2 linked regions of the Roseibium sp. Sym1 genome follow. Each later gene encodes a partner of the first gene's protein in a complex. Links are inferred from orthologs where the notes say so. Each region holds a gene or a part of one and is shown on either strand. Other genes may lie near its edges.

Region 1 (3,506 bases):
CCCGGCTGAACGGTCCCGGGCATTCCGCAGGTTTGCCGTGACGCTCACACATTATCTTGCAAATGGCGGCACGGGGTACGAGGCCGTTCTGGGAACTTATGGCGAGAGCCCGGCGGTCGCCGGTCCCAGGCCCGAGTTCGGGCCGGGCCCGGGCGAACTGTTGCCCACGGATGTCCGGGTGTCCGGCGTGGATGGTCAGAACGGATACCTGACAGGCCATCTTGGTTCGGTCGGGCAGACCATCCTACTGTTCATCGGCGATGGCGGCGTGGAAGCGGAACGGCTTGTCAGGTCGGCGATCGAGCTTTGCCGATCATCCGGGGAGCGCCTTTCGCTCCGCGTCGTTGCCAGGAGCATCGAAGGTGCCGCAGCCAGGACCGTCCTCGGCCATGAGCCTGCTGTCCTCCTGACGGATCTGGAGTTGAAAGCCCATAATCGCCTTGGCATCATCGAGCGCTGTGCGATGTGGATTCGGCCTGACGGGCGGATCGGAACACGGCAGGATGATGTCGGGGATGTTGCCGGATTGCAGGCTGTTCTTGAGACCGCTCTGTCCGGGGCTGTCACCGGTATGGTGCCGTAAAGGCCGGAAAACGGGTTTTTTGTCCCCACCAAATCCCCTGATCCCGCCTCGCCAGCGCCGCTTTGTTGCTATATTGTTCTTTTCCAAGAGCGCTCAAGATACACCGGACCAGTAAACCATGACCGACCCGGACGGGTACGACGATCCATTTGACGATCCCTTTCAGCCTGTCGGGACACGGGCCGAGCCCGCGCCAGTGCCCGAGCGCCCGCAGGGGGGGATTGCCGCGCGGGCCATGGCGGCGCGGCGGGCGCCGGATTATCTGACCGGTCTCAACCCTGAACAGCGGCTGGCCGTGAAAACCACGGAAGGTCCCGTCCTGGTGCTGGCCGGTGCGGGAACCGGCAAGACCCGGGTGCTGACCACACGCATCGCCCACATCCTTGCGACCGGGCTGGCACGGCCGTCGGAAATTCTGTCGGTGACCTTCACCAACAAGGCCGCGCGCGAGATGAAGGAGCGTATTGCCGCTTTTGTCGGCGGCAATGTCGAGGGCATGGCCTGGCTCGGCACGTTCCACTCGATCTGCGTCAAGATCCTCCGGAAACACGCCGAGCTGGTCGGCCTGAAATCCTCGTTCTCGATCCTCGACACCGACGACCAGATCCGGCTGATCAAGCAGATTATCCAGGCCGAGGGGCTGGACGACAAGCGCTGGACGGCAAAGGCCTTCGCCGGCATGCTCGACAGCTGGAAGAACCGGGCGTGGACGCCGAAGGACGTTCCGGAAGGCGAGGCGCGGGCCTTCGCCAACGGCAAGGGCCGCAGGCTCTACGAGGAATACCAGGAGCGCCTGTCGATCCTGAACGCGGCTGACTTCGGCGACCTGCTCCTGCATGTCATCACGCTGTTCAAGACCCACCCGGATGTGCTGAAGGACTATCAGCGCCGCTTCCGCTACATGCTGGTCGACGAATACCAGGACACCAACATCGCCCAGTATCTGTGGCTGCGGCTGCTCGCCCAGGGCAATCCGAATGTCTGCTGTGTCGGCGATGACGACCAGTCGATCTACGGCTGGCGCGGGGCGGAGGTCGACAACATCCTGCGCTTCGAGCACGACTTCAAGGGCGCGGAAGTAATCCGGCTGGAACGGAACTACCGCTCGACCAGCCACATTCTGGCCGCCGCTTCCCACCTGATCGCCTTCAATGAGGGCCGGCTCGGCAAGACGCTGTTCACCGATTTCGACGAACCGGATCACGACCTGGTTTCGGTCGCCTCGGTCTGGGACTCGGAAGAGGAAGCCCGCACCATTGGCGACGAGATCGAGGCGCTGCAGTCCAAGGGCCACGCGCTCAACGAGATCGCGGTGCTGGTACGCGCTTCCTTCCAGATGCGCGAGTTCGAAGACCGTTTCGTCACGCTCGGCCTGAACTACCGCGTCATCGGCGGTCCGCGCTTCTATGAGCGCATGGAGATCCGCGATGCCATGGCCTATTTCCGCTGTGTCGCGCAACCGGCCGACGATCTGGCGTTCGAGCGCATCGTCAACACGCCCAAGCGCGGTCTTGGTGATGCCACGCTGAAACTGGTGCATGGCCTTGCCCGCGCCGAGCGTATTCCGCTGATGCAGGCGGCCGCGCAACTGATCGATACCGAAGAGCTCAAGCCCAAACCGCGCAATGCGCTCAAGACCGTGCTCGACAATTTCGAGCGCTGGCGCCGTCAGCTCGACCAGATCAAGCACACCGAACTTGCCGAAATCATCCTGGATGAAAGCGGCTACACGGAAATGTGGCGCCTGGACCGGTCGGCGGAAGCGCCGGGCCGGCTCGACAACCTGAAGGAACTGATCCGCTCCATGGAGGAGTTCGAGTCCCTTGCCGGGTTCCTGGAGCATATTTCGCTGGTCATGGACCGGGACAGCGCCGATGCCAGCGATGCGGTCTCGATCATGACGCTGCATTCCGCCAAGGGCCTGGAATTCGACACGGTGTTCCTGCCTGGCTGGGAAGAGGGGCTCTTTCCCCATCAGCGTGCCCTGGACGAGAGCGGCCGGGCCGGCCTCGAAGAGGAACGCAGGCTGGCCTATGTCGGCATCACCCGTGCCAAGAAGCGCGCCAAGCTCTATTTCGCCTCCAACCGGCGCATTCACGGGCTCTGGCAATCGACCGTGCCGTCACGTTTCCTGGACGAATTGCCGCCCGATCATGTCGAGATCGCCGAGCCGTCCTCCAATTACGGCGGCTATGCCGGTGGCGGCTATGGCCCCTCGCGTTTCGACAGCCACGATCCCTTCGAAGGCGGCAGCTATTCGACACCGGGCTGGAAGCGGGCACAGCGCAACCGCAAGTCCTCGGACGGCTTTTCGGACGGCGGCGGACGCGGCTACCAGTCCGCGCGCCAGAAACGCCAGGGCCCGCTGACCATTGAGGGCGAGCTGGTGGCCAAGTCGGTCAGTGACACCCCGTCGGACTATTCCCTTGGCGAACGGGTCTTCCACATCAAGTTCGGCTATGGCGCGATCAAGTCGATCGAGGGCAACAAGCTGACCATCGATTTTGAGAAGGCCGGGGTGAAAAAGGTCATCGACAGCTTCGTCGAGCGGCATTGAACCGATGAATTGACAGGAACCGGCCACCCGAAGGTGGCCGACTAAAGATCCACGCCACTGGGCTGGATCAGCATGTTGCGTTCCTTCAGATAGGGGTGGATTTCGACAGCTTCGCGCAGGGCCTTTTGCCCGAGTTTCACGCGGCCAAGGGTCATGAAGATCATGGCCTTGCCGGAGAGGGCGCCGAAATGGCGCGGTTCAAGTTCCAGCGCCCGCTCGATGTCTTCCAGGCTGGCTTCGTAATTGCCCTGGAGAAACAGCACGTAGGCACGCTGGTTCCAGCCTTCGGAATAGTCCGGCGCTTCCGCAATGACCTCGTCGAGCAAGTCCCTTGCACCCTGGAAGTCATAGACGTTTCGCCGTTCC
Region 2 (4,044 bases), 260 kb from region 1 along the record:
ACCCCTGGAATGATGGTTTCGATCGATTTTCCAAATATCTTTTTATCAAATGAGTCCTTTCTAACTGAGTATCTATAAATTTCCCGATTGTCTCTGCTGAGAGAGAACCTTGTAAGTTCAATTTCTCTTCTTTGTGTCCTGTATTTTACTTCGAATGAAGCATCAAATCCATTAAATCCAAAATCCAACCCCATTTTTGTTCTTGGGTTATTCCCTGACACAGTGTCTGTGTATGTGCCGAGTGTTTCGTGGACACCATTCAGTACAATAGGGCTATCGGCTGATCTTCTATTTTGTATAGTCTGCGCTAGCAGGTTAATGGCGCTCAACGCAGAAGATTTACCTGTGTTATTTGCGCCCATAAAAATATTTATTTTTGAAAAATCGAATCTCTGCTGTCTATAAGCGCGAAAGTTATTTAGAGATATGTAATTTAGCATTGTCTTCAACTTTTCTCTTTCCACTAAAAGTATCGAAGAGAATCATTGGAAGTGCAACCCGTGATATTTGTGCGCTTCAATAGAAGCCTACCGCCCCGGCCGTCCACTCTTCTTCGGCCGGCCGCGCCGCCGTTTTTCCTCCGCCGGATCCTCATAGGATCCCGCGCCGATCTTGCCCCGCACCACCGGCTTCGGATCGTCCGACCCCAGCGGCACTTCGGTGCGGCCGACCGTCATTTCGTCGAGCGTGTTCTTGCGCACCTTGGCGCTCGGGGCGGGGAGGGCATTCTTGTCTTTGGCGGCGCGGGCCTTGTCGCGGGCGGTGAGTTTCTTCTTGCCGGACGCGCCCTCCTTGGTGCCGCCGGCGCCGAATTTGCGGTCGCCCTTGTAGCCGCCGGACTTGCTGTCGACGTCGGACTGGCGGGCCATGGCGTCGTCGGCGACGGCGAGTTCCGTTTCCTGGAGACGCTTGATCTCGTCGCGCAGGCGCGCGGCGGTCTCGAAGTCGAGATCGGCGGCGGCGTCGCGCATCTGTTTTTCCAGGCTCTCGATATGGGCGGCCAGGTTGTGGCCGACCAGCGAGCCTTCCTCGGCGAAGCCGGCATCGACCGTGACGTGGTCCTGCTCGTAGACGCTGTCGAGAATGTCGGCAATGTTGCGCTTGACACTTTCCGGGGTGATGCCGTGTTCGGCGTTGTAGGCGAGCTGCTTCTCGCGGCGGCGGTTGGTCTCGGCGATCGCCCGTTCCATGGAGCCGGTCATGTGGTCGGCATAGAGGATGACCTTGCCGTCGACGTTACGGGCCGCGCGGCCGATGGTCTGGATCAGCGAGGTTTCGGAGCGCAGGAAACCCTCCTTGTCGGCGTCGAGAATGGCGACCAGGGCGCATTCGGGAATGTCGAGGCCCTCGCGCAGCAGGTTGATGCCGACCAGCACGTCGAAGGCGCCGAGGCGCAGGTCGCGCAGGATCTCGATGCGTTCCAGCGTGTCGATGTCGGAATGCATGTAGCGCACGCGCACGCCGTTCTCGTGCAGGTATTCGGTCAGGTCCTCGGCCATGCGCTTGGTCAGCGTGGTCACAAGGGTGCGGTAGCCCTTGCTTGCGACCTCGCGCACCTCGCCGAGGAGATCGTCGACCTGGCTGGTGGCCGGGCGGATGTCGACCGGCGGGTCGATCAGCCCGGTCGGGCGGATGACCTGCTCGGCGAAGACACCGCCGGACTGGTCCATCTCCCAGGAGCCGGGCGTCGCCGAGACCGCGATCGACTGCGGCCGCATGGCGTTCCATTCCTCGAAGCGCAGCGGCCGGTTGTCCATGCAGGACGGGAGGCGGAAGCCGTATTCGGCCAGCGTCGCCTTGCGGCGGAAGTCGCCCCGGTACATGGCGCCGATCTGCGGAATGGTGACGTGGCTCTCGTCGGCGAAGACGATGGTGTTGTCGGGCAGGTATTCGAACAGGGTGGGGGGCGGCTCGCCCGGCTTGCGGCCGGTGAGATAGCGCGAATAGTTCTCGATGCCCTGGCAGGAGCCGGTGGCCTCCAGCATCTCCAGGTCGAACATGGTGCGCTGTTCCAGGCGCTGCGCCTCCAGCAGGCGGCCGTGATTGTTCAGTTCCTCCAGCCGGTGCTTCAGCTCGTCCTTGATCGACTTGATCGCCTGGTTCAGGGTCGGCTTGGGCGTGACATAGTGCGAGTTGGCGTAGATCTTGACGCTTTTCAGCTCGCCGGATTTCTGCCCGGTCAGCGGGTCGAACTCGGTGATCGCCTCGATCTCGTCGCCGAACATGGAAATGCGCCAGGCGGTGTCCTCGTAGTGGGCCGGGAACAGCTCGATCGTGTCGCCGCGCACCCGGAAGGTGCCGCGCTGGAAGGCGGCGTCGTTGCGCTTGTATTGCAGGGCCACCAGGTCGGCGATCAGCTGGCGCTGGTCCATGCGCTCGCCGACCTCGATGGCGAAGGTCATGGCGGTGTAGGTCTCGACCGAGCCGATACCGTAGATGCAGGACACCGAGGCGACGATGATGACGTCGTCGCGCTCCAGCAGCGCGCGCGTGGCCGAGTGGCGCATGCGGTCGATCTGCTCGTTGATCGAGCTTTCCTTCTCGATATAGGTGTCCGTGCGCGGCACATAGGCTTCGGGCTGGTAGTAGTCGTAGTAGGAGACGAAATACTCGACCGCGTTGTCCGGGAAGAAGGACTTGAACTCGCCGTAGAGCTGGGCGGCCAGGGTCTTGTTCGGTGCCAGGATCAGCGCCGGGCGCTGGGTCTGCGAGATCACCTGCGCCATCGTATAGGTCTTGCCCGAGCCGGTGACGCCGAGCAGCACCTGGGTCTGCTCGCCGCTGTTCATGCCCTCGACAAGGTCGGCGATGGCGGTCGGCTGGTCGCCCTTGGGCTCGTACTCGGATTTCAGCACGATCGGCACGCCGCCCTCGGATTTCTCCGGACGCTCGGGCCGGTGCGGCACCCACAATTCGCCGTTCTTGTGCAGCGGATTGCCGCTTTCGATCAGCGCGGACAGGGCCTCCACCGTGGCGGTGGCGCCCTGGTTGCCGGTCAGTTCGCCGAATTTCGATTCCCTGGCCTTCTTCTTGTTGGCCTTCTTGTGTTCCTTGAGCTCGGCCTCGAGCTTCTCCGCCTCCTCCAGCGTCATGTCGAGACCGGCCACCGGGTTGAGCCCGCCGGAGGCGCGTTCCCGGGCGCTGTCGGCCTTGCCGATGGAGGTGCCGCGGGAGGATTTGGTCGGTTTTTCCTTTTTTGCACTCGCGGATTTCTTCGCGCTCGCGGCCGTTCCGGGCTTCGCCCTGGCCTCCGCGGGGGCGGCCTGAACGGCCGGCGGCCGCTTGGCCTTGCCTTCGCTTTGCTCAGGGGGCCCTTTTCCCCTGCCAGCGTTCTTTGCTGCCTGTTTCGGCGCGGGCCTTTCGGCTTCCTCGGAGATCTCGGCGGCCCAGTCGCTGATCGAGCCGGACAGGGGCGTGCCGGAGAGCGGTTTCTGAGGGGCTTCGCCGAAGCCGTCTGCGGAAGGATCGTCGGAAGGGGATTTTGGCCCTGAGGTGTTCTGGCGCTTGCTCATGGGCGCAATATGGTCCGGTTGCGCGCGTGAGGAAAGGGGGTGGTTGCGGCTTTGTTCCGCTTTGTCGCACTTCCTGTCAGTCTCCTGACACAAGGCTGTCAGGAAGTCTGCCGGGCACAAGCCTGAAGGGAGAAAAAGATCGGCCCGCAAAGTGAGGGCACGGACTCACAAAATTGTGCCATCAGGCGTTAATCGGACATTGAACAGCAAGGAAAAGTCTGAAGTGCCATGCTGGTGCATGGCGCAATGGCTTTGACGAAGCTGTTCGATGTCCGATTGATGTCCTCCGGATCGCTCGAAAAAGGACTGCAATCTGCGTTGCAAGAGTTTGAAAGCCAGCCAGGCTTCCTTCACTCTTGCGCCTTGTTTTCAGTCCTTTTTCGAGCGACCTGAAGGTACAATTTTGTGAGTCCGTGCCCTCGGGTGGGACGCGGGCCGATGGAAAGTTGGACAGTGCCTCCGGAGCCGACGGGGTTCCGGAGAGCGGATCGATGGGGTTGGGTCCTGGTCCTAGTCCAGGATCTCGAGCGCG

Evidence for each region. The genes of interacting proteins can lie anywhere in the genome.
Region 2: the proteins of O6760_RS17045 (region 1) and uvrB are in contact, whole or in part, in a crystal structure (PDB 7EGT), measured with the Thermus thermophilus proteins. The link is inferred for Roseibium sp. Sym1 from one-to-one orthologs. Residues at the interface, in WP_096412145.1 of Thermus thermophilus: His654, Arg656, Phe657, Gln666, Asp668, Glu669, Lys680, Arg681, Leu682, Ser683, Lys685, Tyr686, Ala687; in WP_096411307.1 of Thermus thermophilus: Glu23, Leu25, Arg26, Asp27, Gly28, Glu29, Arg30, Phe31, Arg55, Glu326, Asp327, Phe328, Glu379, Ser382, Gln383, His398, Gly400, Arg401.

What each region holds. Positions count from the first base shown.
Region 1 is NZ_CP114786.1:3,759,845-3,763,350, forward strand. The notes cover bases 380-3,420. They hold O6760_RS17045 (ATP-dependent helicase), read left to right. Parts: upstream 380-701; coding sequence 702-3,140; downstream 3,141-3,420. Other genes in these bases: O6760_RS17040 (FAD-dependent monooxygenase), read left to right, coding at 380-583; O6760_RS17050 (tetratricopeptide repeat protein), read right to left, coding at 3,182-3,420. Also shown: more of O6760_RS17040, read left to right, coding at 1-379; more of O6760_RS17050, read right to left, coding at 3,421-3,506. UniProt on the Escherichia coli protein: A helicase with DNA-dependent ATPase activity. Unwinds DNA duplexes with 3'-5' polarity. Translocates on single-stranded DNA with 3'-5' polarity. Initiates unwinding more efficiently from a nicked substrate than double-stranded DNA.
Region 2 is NZ_CP114786.1:3,502,036-3,506,079, forward strand. Bases 328-3,906 are described here. They hold uvrB (excinuclease ABC subunit UvrB), read right to left. Parts: upstream 3,513-3,906; coding sequence 528-3,512; downstream 328-527. Other genes in these bases: O6760_RS15870 (AAA family ATPase), read right to left, coding at 328-440. Outside these bases: more of O6760_RS15870, read right to left, coding at 1-327; O6760_RS15880 (DUF1344 domain-containing protein), read right to left, coding at 4,023-4,044. UniProt on the Escherichia coli protein: The UvrABC repair system catalyzes the recognition and processing of DNA lesions. A damage recognition complex composed of 2 UvrA and 2 UvrB subunits scans DNA for abnormalities.